2 regions of the Shimwellia blattae DSM 4481 genome follow, and region 1 is predicted to be linked to the other one. Evidence: riboswitches for the same ligand, from Rfam matches in the RefSeq annotation. Region 1 holds a riboswitch; the other holds the start of a gene.
The links. A riboswitch is a leader RNA that binds a small molecule or an ion and turns the genes downstream of it on or off. The one in region 1 is predicted to bind thiamine pyrophosphate.
Positions count from the first base shown of each region.

Region 1 (7,498 bases):
CTCTGTCAAAACGCGTCACTGTTTCGCCGTGGCTTACTTAACAGCGTCTTTCAGTGCTTTACCAGAAACAAATGCCGGCACGTTAGCTGCGGCGATTTTGATTTCTTTACCGGTCTGCGGGTTGCGGCCAGTACGCTCAGCGCGGTGGTTCACTTTGAAGGTACCGAAACCTACCAGTTGAACAGCGTCACCTTCTTTCAGAGACTCAGTAATTGCTGCCAGAGTGGATTCCAGAGCTGCTTTCGCCTGCACTTTGGACAGATCAGCCTTGTCAGCAATTACATCAATCAGTTGAGTCTTATTCATAAGTTATCCTTACAATGTGTTTATCGCTTGCTAAGCATCGAGTGCGACGGAAATGCCTGAATAGCACTCTCCTGCATACACGCACCGATAGCCACTTTTTTTCGCCCCACAAATGTAGACCAGACGGGGGGTTGATGGGAAGCCTTCAGGCACGACAAAACAGGCAGTAAGTCACGTTTTGTTGTCCTATTGCTGTAAATTTATACCGATATTGCTACTGCCGGCCTCACGCAGGTCTGCACGCAGTCCTTTGATCAGCTCAAGGTCCCGCTCTTCACAGGCGGCCAGCAGGCGGAAAATCTCCCACTGGATGTCCCACTCCTGCTCTACAGCCGGGTTAATTTTCAGCTCTTCTTCGGTCATTTCCCGCCCGGCCTGGGTCATTTCCAGCATTGCCACGGTGGTGACGGAGGTCTTACTGACCTCAATGGCGTGTTCGAGTGTCTCGCCACTCAGCTGTGCGTGCAGCAGCTCGCTTAATGCCACACAGGCGTCGATAGCGGGCCAGACACCGTAGATATCGTAATCCTCACCAACCGGGATCGCGTCTTCCAGTTTTTCCAGCTGGCTGTCGAAATTCACTTTGGCGTCTTTGACCGTGAGCGTCTCCCACACCAGATCAAGGATACGGCGATAGAGCTGCCCGTCGCCAAACGCCGTTTGCTGGCAGAACATGGCATAGTTGGGATACATACGCTCACACAGGCAGGCCATAAAGGTGACGTGCTGCCAGCTTTCCAGCTTCTCAAGACGCAGATGGATCGGATTCTGTAACATTAAACATTCTCACAAGGGCGATAGTGCGGGCAGTGTACCCCAATCATTCGTGGATTTCCTGCCAGCGCAAAAACGCCGGTTTACGTGATGCCACCGCATCCGCCCAGCGGGTGGGCTCCGGCAGGCGATACCCGGCCATACAGCGCTGTACCCAGCTCAGCGCCGTATCCAGGCTGACCCGGTGACCGGTGGAGATAAACAGCGGATTACAGCGCGCTTTACTGCGCCATACCCAGCCCAGTTGCTGGTCTTTATCTGTCAGGGGGGCCAGCGCACCCGGTGCCTCTGACGGGAGCTGGAACTGGCCACACAGGCGCTTTTTCGCCACCCCGATAGTGGGCACATCTTCCAGCAGGCCAAAGTGGCAGGCCACCCCCAGCCGCCGCGGGTGAGAGCGGCCATGGCCATCCACCAGCAGCAAATCCGGCTTGCGGCTCAGCTGTTGCCAGGCCGCCTGAAGGGCGGGCGTTTCCCGGAATGACAAAAACCCCGGAATATAAGGCATCACCGTTGGGATCCTGGCTATCTGATACTCCATAAGCGCCAGGGAGGGCCACGCCAGAACCACCAGTGCCGCACGGGTGATCCGGCCTTCGTCTTCGAAACCAACATCGGCCCCGCCCACCCAGCGGGGAGGATCGGCGATAAGCCGATCCTCCGTGACCACCAGGTGCGCCAGCGCCTGTTGCTGCGCGCGCAGCGCGGCAAGATCCATAGCCGCTCCTCAGGGGTGGTAAGGCACAGAGAGGCGGTGCACCGCGTCAACAAACGCGCCCGCGTGTTCTGGGGGCACATCCTGGTGGATCCCGTGGCCGAGGTTAAACACATGCCCCTCCCCGTGACCAAAGCCCGCCAGAATGGATGCCACCTCCTGCTCAATTCGCGCCACCGGCGCATACAGTACGGAGGGATCCATATTGCCCTGCAGGGCCACCTTGTGGCCCACCCGGCGCCGGGCATCGGCAATGTCGGTGCTCCAGTCCAGCCCCAGGGCGTCACACCCGGTTGCGGCCATCGCTTCCAGCCACTGGCCGCCCCCCTTGGTAAAGAGCGTTACCGGCACCCGGCGGCCGTCATTTTCCCGCTGCAGGCCAGCGACAATTTGATGCATATAGTCGAGGGAGAACTGCTGATAATCCCGGCCGGTCAGCACGCCGCCCCAGGTGTCAAAAATCATGACCGACTGGGCACCGGCGCGGATCTGCGCATTAAGGTACAAGATAACGCTCTGCGCGAGCTTCTCCAGCAGGGCATGCAGGGTCTGCGGCTCGGCATACATCATCTTTTTAATCACGGTAAACGCCTTGCTGCCGCTGCCTTCCACCATATAGGTGGCCAGGGTCCAGGGGCTGCCGGAAAAGCCGATCAGCGGCACCTCGCCCTTCAGCTCCCGGCGGATGGTGCGCACCGCGTCCATCACATAACGCAGCTCATCTTCCGGGTCCGGCACCGGGATACGATCCACATCCGCTTTACAGGTGACCGGCCGCGCAAAGCGCGGGCCTTCACCGGCGCCGAAGCTCAGACCCAGCCCCATGGCATCCGGGATGGTGAGAATATCGGAAAATAAAATCGCCGCATCCAGCCGGTAGCGCCGCAGGGGCTGGAGTGTCACCTCACAGGCCAGCTCAGCGTTACGGCACAGGGACATAAAATCACCGGCCTGCGCACGGGTGGCTTTATATTCCGGTAAATAGCGCCCCGCCTGGCGCATCATCCATACGGGTGTCATATCCACGGGCTGGCGCAGCAGCGCGCGCAAGTAACGATCGTTTTTGAGTTCGGTCATTCGTCCATTTCCTGTATCAACGGGGCGTCAGTGTAACATGTCATTCACAGTCTGCCCGACACCGGGCCACTGTATCTTCAATCAGCCGTCGCGCTACGGTGCCCACCGCCGGCAACAGAGGCAGCTGGTCATAACGATACCAGCCCGCATCCAGCAGTTCCTTACGATCAATGGCTATCTCGCCGCCCGCGTATTCTGCGGTAAAGGCCATCATCAGAGACTGGGGGAACGGCCAGGGCTGGGAGCTGACATAATGCAGATTCTTCACCCGGATGCCGCTCTCTTCCATCACTTCACGGGATACGGCCTGCTCCAGGGTCTCGCCCACTTCCACAAACCCGGCCAGCACCGTATAGACCCCATTACGGTGGCGCACGTGCTTGCCCAGTAAAATAGAATCCCCCTTGCGGATGGCAACAATAATGCAGGGGGCGATTTGCGGGTAATAGCGCTCCCGGCAGTGGCTGCACAACAGCGCCCACTCGGTTTTACTCGGGTGCATACTGTGGCCGCAATACCCGCAATAGTGGTGAGAGCGGTAAAATTCCGCCAGCTGTACCCCCCGGCCCGCCAGCTGAAACAGCCCGGCATCCTGGTCGATAATCTGGCGCACTGAGCCCATATCCTGTGGCTGCTGCTGGCAAATCAGCCAGACCGGCTCTCCCTGCCATTCACCAATCCGGCGGGCGGTAAGCCCCTCCAGCCCCCATTCTCCGGCCTGCCCGTATGGCAGCGCCCCCCCGGGTAACCATAATTTATGGTAGTGGCTGACGACCCACCAGCCGTGGTCTAATTTTTCAATTATGCGATCTGCTAACACTTGCGCTACTCCAGCTTCACTGGCAATCTCGTATTTACATTTTAATTACATTTTTACTACTGGTGCTGCTTAACGACTTACCCCATTTACGGAGTCATCTATGTTAAACCAGCTAAAATCCCTGACAGAACGCCTTAACGGAAATAACACACTCGTCGACCAGTGGCTGCTGCAAAGAAAGCACCTGTTAATCGCCTGGTATAACCTGGTCGGCCTGACACCAGGGAAAAGTTCGCTGGCCGCCATCGATGAAATGGCGCTGGATGCCTTTTGCCAGGGCCTGGTGGATTATTTATCTGCCGGTCATTTCCATATTTATGCGCGCATTATCGGTGAAATTAAAGGAAATTACGCACAGCTCGCCACATCGCAAATCTGCCCGCAGCTTGAAGCCAACACGCAGCAAATTATGGCCTATTACGATCTGCATCTGGAGAGCGCTCTGGAGCATGATGATTTTGCCGAATTTCAGCAAGCCCTTTCCGGGCTGGGTGAAGCCATGGAGACCCGGTTTGCCCTGGAAGATAAGCTGATGCTGATGGCGCTGGAGCTCAGCCGGGATCTCAGCGCCAATGACGGAAATCCGTTAACCCGTCCTGCTTGAGTTTCTGCGTATTAACGCGTAATTTACAACTGCCCCCGCACATGCGGGGATGAATCTTGTCGGAGTGCCCAGAGGTGAGCGTTTACGTTCGCCGCGGGCTGAGACCGTTAATTCGGGATCCGCGGAACCTGATCAGGTTAAAACCTGCGAAGGGAACAAGAGTAATGCCTCACTGTTTTCACTGAGCTCACCGGCTTCTTCACCGGGTGATAACTCAGGGTAAATTACTCCTTCCGTCGTTCTGGCAAGCCATATTCTGCGTTTAAACCGGAAATGAGCTATGTCCAACACCACAGAAAAACCAGACCGTCGCGCGCAGCGCGATGCCGCCCGGCACTTTATCAACACCCTTGAAGGGACCAGTTACCCCAGTTCACAGCGTATTTACCTCACCGGCAGCCGGGAAGATATCCGCGTGCCGGTGCGTGAAATCCAGCTCAGCCCGACCCTGATAAACCAGGATCCCCACTCGCCCCGCTATGAGCCCAACGAAGCGGTTGTGGTGTATGACACCTCCGGCCCTTACGGGGATCCGGCAATCCAGGTGGATGTGCACCAGGGGCTGGCCAGATTACGCCAGCCGTGGATAGCGCAGCGTAACGATACCGAGCCCCTGGACGCCCGCAGCTCCACCTGGAGCCGCCAGCGCCTGGCAGACGATACCCTTGACGAGTTGCGCTTCCGGGCGCTGCCCCGCCCCAGACGCGCCCGTAGCGGGCAATGTGTCACCCAGCTTCACTATGCCCGCCAGGGGATAATCACCCCGGAGATGGAGTTTATCGCCATTCGCGAGAACATGGGCCGCGAGCGCATTCGCAGTGCGGTTTTACGCCAACAGCACCCGGGCCAGGGGTTTGGTGCCCGGCTGCCGGAGAATATCACCGGTGAATTTGTGCGCGCTGAGGTGGCCGCTGGCCGGGCGATTATCCCGGCCAACATTAACCACCCGGAGTCAGAGCCGATGATTATCGGCCGCAACTTCCTGGTGAAGGTGAACGCCAATATCGGCAGCTCGGCGGTGAGCTCATCCATTGAAGAAGAGGTGGAAAAGCTGGTCTGGGCCACCCGCTGGGGGGCCGATACGGTGATGGATCTCTCCACCGGGCGCTATATCCACGAAACCCGGGAGTGGATCCTGCGCAACAGCCCGGTGCCCATCGGCACGGTGCCCGTTTATCAGGCCCTGGAGAAGGTTAACGGCATTGCCGAAAACCTGAACTGGGACATCTTCCGGGATACGCTGCTGGAGCAGGCAGAACAAGGGGTCGACTACTTTACTATCCACGCCGGGGTTCTGCTGCGCTATGTGCCGATGACCGCAAAACGCCTGACCGGGATCGTCTCGCGCGGGGGGTCGATCATGGCTAAGTGGTGCCTGTCCCACCATCAGGAAAACTTTCTTTACCAGCACTTCCGGGAGATCTGCGAGATCTGCGCGGCCTATGATGTGGCCCTATCCCTCGGCGACGGGCTGCGCCCGGGATCAATTCAGGACGCCAACGATGAAGCCCAGTTCGCCGAGTTACACACCCTTGGTGAGCTGACCAGCATCGCCCGGGAGTATGACGTGCAGGTGATGATCGAAGGCCCGGGCCATGTGCCGATGCAGATGATCCAGCGCAATATGACCGAAGAGCTGGAGCACTGCCACGAGGCCCCGTTCTACACCCTCGGCCCGCTCACCACAGACATTGCCCCGGGCTATGATCATTTCACCTCCGGGATTGGTGCGGCGATGATCGGCTGGTTCGGCTGCGCCATGCTCTGCTATGTGACCCCGAAGGAGCACCTCGGCCTGCCGGATAAAGACGATGTCCGCCAGGGGCTTATCACCTACAAAATTGCCGCCCACGCAGCCGATCTGGCAAAAGGGCACCCCGGCGCCCAGATCCGCGATAACGCCATGTCGAAAGCGCGTTTTGAATTCCGCTGGGAGGATCAGTTTAACCTCGCGCTGGATCCCTTTACCGCCCGGGCCTACCACGATGCAACACTGCCCCAGGCATCCGGCAAGGTGGCCCACTTCTGCTCCATGTGCGGGCCCAAATTCTGTTCAATGAAAATCAGCCAGGATGTGCGCGACTACGCTGCCCGCCAGCAAATGGATGCCGGTATGGCAGATATGTCGCGCGCTTTCCAGACGAAAGGCGGGGAGATCTATCTTCGCCAGGAGGAAATATAATGCTGTACCAACCCGATTTTCCCGCCATGCCCCGGTGCCTGGGGCTCTACCCGGTTGTTGACTCGGTGGAGTGGATTGCCCGCCTGCTGGAGGCCGGTGTGCGTACTATCCAGCTGCGCATTAAAGACAAGCAGGACCACGAGGTCGAGGCCGATGTGGCTGCGGCTATCGCCCTGGGCAGGCGCTATAACGCCCGGCTGTTTATTAACGACTACTGGCGGCTGGCGATTAAACACCAGGCCTACGGGGTCCACCTGGGCCAGGAGGACCTGGAAACCACCGATCTGAACGCCATCCGTAAAGCGGGGCTGCGGCTCGGGGTGTCCACCCATGACGATATGGAAATCGACGTCGCGCTCGCGGCCAGACCTTCCTATATCGCCCTGGGCCATGTGTTCCCCACCCTGACCAAACAGATGCCCTCCGCCCCCCAGGGGCTGGCACAGCTGGCGGCACATATCCGGCGCCTGGGAGAGTACCCGACAGTGGCCATTGGCGGTATCAGCATTGCCCGGGCACCCGCAGTGATGGATACCGGCGTCGGCAGTATTGCTGTGGTCAGCGCGATAACACAGGCGCCGGACTGGCGCCAGGCCACGGCACAGCTGCTGGACATTGCGGGTGCCGGGGATGAATGACGCAGATTTTATGCGCTACAGCCGCCAGCTGCTGCTGGAGGAGATAGCCCTGGAGGGCCAGCAAAAACTGCTCGCCAGCCAGGTGCTGATTATCGGCCTTGGCGGGCTGGGCTCCCCGGCGGCCCTCTACCTGGCCGGGGCCGGGGTGGGCCACCTGGTCGTGGCCGATGACGACACCGTGCATATCAGCAACCTGCAGCGCCAGATCCTGTTCAGCAGCGGCGACCTTGAACAGCCCAAAGCAAAGGTGGCGAAACGCCAGCTTGAGCGGCTCAACCCGGCCATCCGCGTGGATGTCCTCCACCAGCGGTTATCCGGCCTGCCATTGCGCCAGGCTGTCGCCCGGGCGGACCTGGTGCTTGACTGCACCGACAATATGGCC
Region 1 is NC_017910.1:3,838,178-3,845,675, forward strand. It holds gene EBL_RS17945 (DUF1481 domain-containing protein) at 1-19, opposite strand, end outside; gene hupA (nucleoid-associated protein HU-alpha) at 34-306, opposite strand; gene EBL_RS17955 (YjaG family protein) at 493-1,083, opposite strand; gene nfi (deoxyribonuclease V) at 1,127-1,798, opposite strand; gene hemE (uroporphyrinogen decarboxylase) at 1,808-2,872, opposite strand; gene nudC (NAD(+) diphosphatase) at 2,913-3,692, opposite strand; gene EBL_RS17975 (Rsd/AlgQ family anti-sigma factor) at 3,793-4,296, shown strand; TPP riboswitch at 4,347-4,468, shown strand; gene thiC (phosphomethylpyrimidine synthase ThiC) at 4,577-6,478, shown strand; gene thiE (thiamine phosphate synthase) at 6,481-7,116, shown strand; gene EBL_RS17990 (HesA/MoeB/ThiF family protein) at 7,109-7,498, shown strand, end outside.

Region 2 (7,498 bases), 2.0 Mb from region 1:
GCCCATGTGACCTCGGTGGTTTATGAGGATGGTGTCGCCTTCTGTAAATAGCGGGCGGGTCCCTTAAGTTTCTTCTTAAAATGTTGCCAGTCACCGATTATCTCTAGACTTATATTCTGATGCTGTAAGATCATAGAGAGAATTAATCTGCTTACACGGAGTTCTCAGAATGAAAGCTATTACCACCAGCCTGTGCGGTCTGTTACTGGCGTCCACCTCAGCCCTGGCTGTTGATCAGAACGCGCCATTGAGTAAAGTTGCGCCATTCCCGGCAGCGGAAAAAGGGATGGTACGCCAGGTGATTTATCTGCCCCAGCAGCCGGACGAATCCCTGCTGAAAGTGGAGCTGATGCCGGGCAAAACGCTGGATGTTGACTGCAACCGCCATATTCTGGGCGGCCAGTTTGAAGAAAAAGATCTTCAGGGGTGGGGCTATACCTACTACCAGTTAACTAAAGTCTCTTCACCGGCCTCTACCATGATGGCCTGCCCGGATAAAACCACCACCCGCAAATTTGTTCAGGTCAATACTGGCGGTAAAGGGCTGATTCGCTATAACAGCAAACTGCCGGTAGTGGTGTACACCCCGGAAAATGTTGAGCTGAAATACCGCATCTGGCGCGCCGATGAAGCGCTTCAGGATGCAGTGAAAAAGTAACCGTGCGTAGTGTGATCTGACACACAATATTCACAATTCCCTTACTATCCGGCGGGATATATTTTGCATTTGGCCGCCGGATATGAATAATACGTCCCTGCGGTAAACGTGCTTTCAGCGTGAACCCTATATCCGCCGGTAGCTCATCAGGGAAGAGCAGTAGTTTATGCTACAGGTGCGGGGTTGAAGTCCTCGTCGGCGGTCCAAATTAAAAAAACAGGCGCACTCCGGTGCGCCTGTTTTTTTTGTGCTGTGTGCCGGTTACAGCTCCACTGCGTACTGTTCCACCGGGGTGATTTTTTTAATCAGCTTGCTGGCGAACAGAAACTGTTCATATGCCTGGTAGCGGTTGCTGTCCAGTTTACCCGGCTCGGTGGCGAACAGCGGAATGCTCGCCTGCCACGCCTGCTTATTCAGTGGGGTGTTCAGCTCCGGATGGGCGCGGGCAAAAGCCTGCCAGGTCTCCTGCGGGTGCGCGCGCAGATAGTCACCACCTTGCTTCAGGGCGGTGAGAAACTTGCGAATTTTCGGGGCGGACATCGTATCGCGGCTGGCGACGATAATCAGCTCGTCATAGGCCGGGACGCCGTAATCCTCCACATTAAACACCACGGGATCCTTACCCTGTAGTTTCAGCTCCTGCGCTTCTATATTGCGGTAGCCGCCGATCACCGCATCCACCTGGCCTGCCAGCAGGGCGCTGGTAAGCTGAAAATTCACGTTGATTAACGTCATCTCCTCCGGCCGGATATGCTGGTTTTGCGCCATGGTGGCAAGGGTTGCCTGCTCAATCCCGCTGACCGAATAACCAATCTTTTTCCCTTTGAGATCCGCCGGGGATTTTATCGCTTTATCGAGGGTTATCACGGTATTGAGCGGGGAGCTGATAAGCGTACCCACCCGCACCAGCGGCAGCCCCTGGTCGGCAAAAAAGTGCAGCTGGGGCTGGTAGGTGATCGCGAGATCTGCCTGTTTCGCCACCACCAGCCGCGCAGGTAACGCCGGATCGGAGGGCGGAATAATACGCACATTTAACCCCTGCTGTTTAAAGGCACCGATTTGTTCGGCCACCATAATCGGGGCGTGATCCGGGTTAATGTACCAGTCGAGTACCAGGGTCAGATCCTCTGCGGCACTGGCCCGGGAGAGTGCCGCCATGCCCAGTAACAGGCCGCACAGGTATTTTTTCAGCATGATGTTTTCCTTGGTTCGTTATCAGTAACAGTGTCAGTCGGTTTCCGGCTTCCAGGTGATCAGCCGCCGGACCAGGGTATCGACCGTGGTCCACAGCAGAATGGTCATCAGCACCAGGATAAATAACGCGGCGAAACAGGCGTCGGTCTGCATCCGGGCATTGGCATTGAGCATCAGGTAACCGAGCCCCCCGGCGGAGCCCACCCATTCGCCGATGATGGCGCCAATTGGCGCTACCGCCGCCGCCATACGCAGGCCAGAGCCAAACGCCGGAAGCGCCGCCATCAGGCGCACATGGCGCAGCAGCGCCCAGCGCGATGCCCCCATGGTGCGGGCAAGGTTGAGGTAGTCGTTATTCACCCGGCGCAGCCCGTCGAAAAAGGCGGAAACCATCGGGAAAAAAATCACCAGGACCGCCATGGTTATCTTGGCGCTGATCCCAAAGCCGAACCACAGCACCAGCAGCGGGGCGAGGGCGAAAACCGGTATGGCCTGGCTGGTCAGCACCAGGGGCATCAGCCAGCGCTGTAGCCGGGGGGAGAAAATCATGCACAGGGCCAGGGCGGCGCCAAACAGCACCCCGATGACCAGGCCGCTGAGGATCTCACTGGCGGTGATCAGTGCATGCCATGCCAGATAGTCACGTCCCTGCCACAGGGCCTGAAGTACGGCACCCGGGGTGGGCAACAAAAAAGCGGGAATACCGCTCAGGGTCAGCAGCCACCAGAACAGTAACAGCCCGGCGAAGACGGTCAGGCCGCGCCCCAGGCGGGTGAGTGTCGGTGTCATAGGGCCCCCGTCAGCCGCAGCAACAGCCGGGCCTGGTCGTGCAAAAGTTGCGGGTCATCGGGGGCGCGCGGGGGCTGACCGGTGAGCGGGTGGTTGTCATCAAGGCCGCCAGGCCCGCGGGAGAGCACCAGCAGCCGGTGGCTCAGGCGGCAGGCTTCCATGGTGTCGTGGGTGATAAGCAGCACCGTGTTGTCGGCCAGCAGCTCCGCGGCCAGCTCCTGAATGGCGCTGCGGGTCAGGGCGTCCAGCGCGGAAAACGGCTCATCCATCAGCACGATGGGCTTGCGTTCATACAGGGTCCGGGCAATGGCGGCCCGCTGGCGCATACCGCCGGAGAGGGTGGCGGGCATGGCCCGGGCGTAGTCGGCAAGGCCCACGCGCTCCAGCAGGTGCTCAACCCAGGGGCGGTCGGTGGGCTCTTTGCGTAGCCGGGCGCCGAGCGCCACGTTTTCGGCAATAGTCAGCCACGGATAGAGCAGATCTTTTTGCCCCATCCAGGCGATCCGCCCGCTCAGGGGCTGGCCGTCGCTGCCGCTGACACTGCCGGTCGTGGGGGGCAGTAAACCGGCGATAATCTGCAACAGGCTGGTTTTGCCGGTGCCGCTCACCCCGAGCAGCGAGACAAAACGGCCCCCTTCGATAGTAAAGTTAAGCCCGCTAAAGAGGGTGTTATCACCAAAGCGCAGGCTGAGGTCCCGCACCTGGATCCCGGGGGGCGTGGTACGGCGTGTCATCGGGCGGTGTCCACAGCGTTAAGCCCCATTTGCCAGAAGGCAGACTCCAGCCGGGTGGCGGTGGTAAAAATGGTGCTCAGCTCCGGCATCCGGCTTTGGGCACCGCGCTGCTGGCCCGTGGTTTCCAGTAACGCCATGGCGGCGCGGACCCCGGCCAGGTATTGCGGGTCGCCGTAGTTGAGGATCCAGGAGGCATAAGGGTTGTTGTCGAGGCGGGTTTCCGGGCTGTTCAGTAGCCCAAGGCCGATTTCCGCATACCCGGCCACACAGGGCAGCAGGGCGGCCAGCAGGTCGAGCGCATCGCCCCGGTGGCCCGTATCCAGAACATAGCGGGTGTAGTTCATGGTTTCCGGGGCTTCCGGCTGGGCGGCAATGTCGGACTCCTGCAATCCCCAGCTCGCGCAGTAGGCCAGATGCAACGGCAGCTCCGCAATAATGGCATTAAGGGAGGCGGTCGCCGAGCGCATTTCAGGCAGGGTGTGCAGCTTGCTGACCAGCAGCCCGTATGCCCGGGCAAAGTGCAGCAAAAACAGATAATCCTGGATCAGATACTGGCGGAAGGCCGCTTGCGGCAGTGTGCCCGCAGCCAGCTGGCGGACAAACGGATGGTTGACATATTCCTGCCACTGGCTACCCGCCGCGTGGCGCAACTGACCATACAGGCCAGTTTCAAACTGCGTAATATCCATAGATCTCCTGGTATGGTGGAGATCCGGGCGCCTGGCGCTATGAACAGACAACAACCTGAAAAGCCATTGCCACCGTCCCTTCGCTGGCATGACCCAGATCAGGTTCAAAGGGTCCGGTTTACACCATCTCAGCCCGTTTCAGGGCACCCCTCGGAGACGCCTGTTATACGTTATTTGATTTTCATTTACACTTTTTATTTTCAGTTATCGCCCCGGCGGGTGCGGGCAACCAGCAGTAAAAAGACCGGCACCCCCAGCAGGGCGGTGAGGATCCCCACCGGCAACTCCCGGGGGGCAAACAGCGTGCGCGCCAGGGTATCGGCCAGAACGGTGACCATGGCGCCGCACAGCATCGCCACCGGCAACAGGCTGCCGTGGCGGCGGCCGCTGAGCATCCGGGCAATGTGCGGCACGGTCAGGCCAATAAAACCGATGGCACCGCAACAGGCGACCACAATGGCCGTCAGCAGGGTGGTCAGGCTGTAGATCAGCAGGGTTATCCGCGCCACATCCACCCCCACGGTGCTGGCGGTGAGCGGGCTGACCGCCAGCACATCCAGGGTGGGGGCCAGCCGGTGCAGCAGCAGGAAAATCCCCCCCAGCACCAGGCCACACAGCAGCACCTGGGGCCAGTCTGCCCGGGTAAACGATCCCAGCAGCCAGAACATCACGCCACGGCTGGTGTCGGCGTCCGTCTTCCAGAAGGTGATAAGCGATGTCAGGGCCGAAAGCAGCTGGGTCACGGCGACCCCGGTGAGCACCAGGCGGCCAGACTGCCCGGCCAGCGAGGCGCGGGCAAGGATCAGCACCAGCAGAAATGCCAGCGCCGCGCCGCCAAAGGCCCCCAGCGGCACAGCGGCCCAGCCCGCCCCCCAGCCTGCGGCAATTACCAGTACCGCCCCGGCACCGGCCCCGGAGGAGATCCCCAGCACCCAGGGATCGGCCAGATCGTTACGGGTCAGCGCCTGGAGCACTGTGCCGCACAGGGCAAGCGCCGCCCCCGTCAGGGCCGCCAGCAGGGTACGGGGTAAGCGCAATGACCAGATAATGCGCCGGGCCAGGGAGCCCCCGTCGGGGCTCTCCCCGGGCCCCGCCAGCAGTGCACCGGCGCTCTGGCTCAGGGAGAACGTCACCGGGCCGGTTGCGATGGCAAGCACCACCACCAGCAGCAGGGCGCTCAGCAGCAGGGCCAGTAACAGAGGGGCGCGCCGGGACAAGGCTATTTCCAGCCCGCGATAACGTAGTCGTCAAGGTATTGCCACAGGGTGCCGGTTTCGAAAAAACCGGCCTGCTGCAACAGGGCCAGCTGAAAGCCTACCGTGGTGGCGGGGGGCACCGGGCGGCCGGCAAACAGACGCGCCCGTTCGGGAAGCTGCGCCTGTAGCGTTTCGCAGGCGCTGGCATCGGCAAACCAGCTGTCCCAGCTCTGGGCACCTGCGGCGAAGGCCTGCTGTTGGGTGAGCTTGTCGTGGGCTTCTGCCAGCTGTTTTTGCTGCGGGTGGTGGGGGCTGAAGCGCTGGTGATCCGCATTAAGCAGGATCCCGCCTGGTGCCAGTAGCTCCCGGAGCGTCCGGTACAGGACCGCCTGCTGCTCCGGCATCAGCCAGTGGATGGCGGTGCTGGAGACGATCGCCCGGGGCGTATCGGGCAGGGCGGTGACCCAGCCGGGCTCTGACATATCGGCGTGAATAAAGCGGATCCGGTCTTGTTGCCCCTCCAGCGCCTGCCGGGCAATGGCGAGCAATAGCGGGTCGAGATCCAGGGCGGTGACTCGTACCTGGGGGAAGCGGTTCAGCAGGCGCTGGCTGAAAGAGCCCGGCCCGCAGCCCAGATCCAGCACCTGGAAATCATCCCCGTACAGGAGGGACAGGGTATCGAGCACAACATTAAAACGTGCCTCACGGTGGGCAATATACGCACTTTGCTGGGTATCCCAGCGGGCCAGAAGTTCGTGGGCCGGACAGGTCATTATCAGAAATTCTCCGTAGTTAAGGTGTGAAGTTGGGTGATCAGCCGCTCCAGGGCATACAGGGAGCGGGCGGAGGGATCCAGGTCGTAGCCGGGCAGAATGATATAGCGCCGCTGGCGCACCGCCCGCATGGTGGCGGTGATCGGGTTATGCTCCAGATAGGCGATTTTGTCTGCGGCGCTGTCTCCCGGTGTGCCCCGGCGCAGATCGCCGAGTATCAGCACGTCGGGATCCCGGGCGGCGACCACCTCCCAGGACACTTCAGGCCAGAGCCGGGGCTCATCGGCGAAGATATTGGTGCTGCCCACGGTGCGGGTCAGCAGGGCCGGAGCGCCGGTGTTGCCCGCCACATAAGGCACGCTGAGGCCGGAATACCACCACATCAGGCGCCGGGCGGGCAGGCAGCGGGCACTCTGGCGCAGGGCCGCCAGCTTGTTCTCCAGGGTACGGATCAGCCGTTCCGCCCGGGGGGTGACGTGATAGATAGCGGCAATGTTGCGCAGCTCGTCAAACAGATCCTCCCAGTGCAGGGGATGCTGGCGTTTACGCTGCTGCCCCTGGCAGGCGTTTTCGCTAAGCCAGGTGGCGATGCCCCAGCGGGCCAGGCGCGCCCGATCCGGTGTTTCCGGGCTGTTAAACCAGTAGTAACTGGCGGAGTAGATAAAATCCGGCCGGGTGGCCAGTATGGCTTCGGCAGACCAGGGGGCTGCGTCATAACGGGCGGGCAGCTGCCCCGCCCGCTGCCAGGGCGAGGGGGCTGTGTCCCGGCCCGGCAGGTCGCCCACCACGGCAATGACGCTGGCACCGAGATCGAGCGCCAGCAGGTTTTCCAGCGCCGGAGGGGTGTAAACCAGCACCTTTACCGGGGGGCGGGTAAAGTGCCACGGGCGGTCGCAGTTGGTCAGCGTTAGCGGCTGGCTGCCCGCTGTGACGGGCAGCACCAGGCAGAGAAACAGTGTCAACAGGTAGCCACGCATCAGAAACGCATATTCACAAAGGCTTCCCAGGTCCGCCCCGGGGCAAACAGCGCCTGGGTGGCATAGGTGCGCTGCCAGGCGTAGGTTTTATCCGTCAGGTTGCGTACCCGGGAGCCGAGGGTGATCCCCGGGACAATCTCATAGCTGCTGCTGAGATCCAGGGTGGTGTAATGGGGCATTTTGTCGGTATTGGCGTTGTTATTGTAGCTGCTGCCCACATAGTGCAGCTGGGCACCCAGCCCCAGTTGCCGGGTGAGCATATAGCTGGCTGAGAGGTTAGCTGTCCACTGGGGAACGTAGCGCGGTGTTTTCCCGGCCAGATCCTGGCCCCCCTGGCGGAAGCTGTTAAAGCGGGCGTGGGTCCAGGCGAGATTGCCCCCGAGGGTGAGCGCCTCCCGGGGGTGCCAGTGACCACTGAACTCCACCCCGCGGGAGGTCTGTTTGCCGACCGCGTTCCAGACGCCGGGGCGCAACTCATCCTGCTCGAA
Region 2 is NC_017910.1:1,798,583-1,806,080, forward strand. It holds gene EBL_RS08320 (LPS-assembly lipoprotein LptE) at 1-51, shown strand, start outside; gene eco (serine protease inhibitor ecotin) at 170-658, shown strand; tRNA gene EBL_RS08330 (tRNA-OTHER) at 791-864, shown strand; gene EBL_RS08335 (ABC transporter substrate-binding protein) at 920-1,852, opposite strand; gene EBL_RS08340 (ABC transporter permease) at 1,886-2,641, opposite strand; gene EBL_RS08345 (ABC transporter ATP-binding protein) at 2,638-3,375, opposite strand; gene EBL_RS08350 (TenA family protein) at 3,372-4,064, opposite strand; TPP riboswitch at 4,123-4,225, opposite strand; gene EBL_RS08355 (FecCD family ABC transporter permease) at 4,265-5,281, opposite strand; gene EBL_RS08360 (class I SAM-dependent methyltransferase) at 5,284-6,033, opposite strand; gene EBL_RS08365 (ABC transporter substrate-binding protein) at 6,036-6,995, opposite strand; gene EBL_RS08370 (TonB-dependent siderophore receptor) at 7,010-7,498, opposite strand, start outside.
Region 2: linked by a shared signal. The riboswitch ahead of EBL_RS08350 (TenA family protein) and the one ahead of thiC (phosphomethylpyrimidine synthase ThiC) in region 1 are both predicted to bind thiamine pyrophosphate.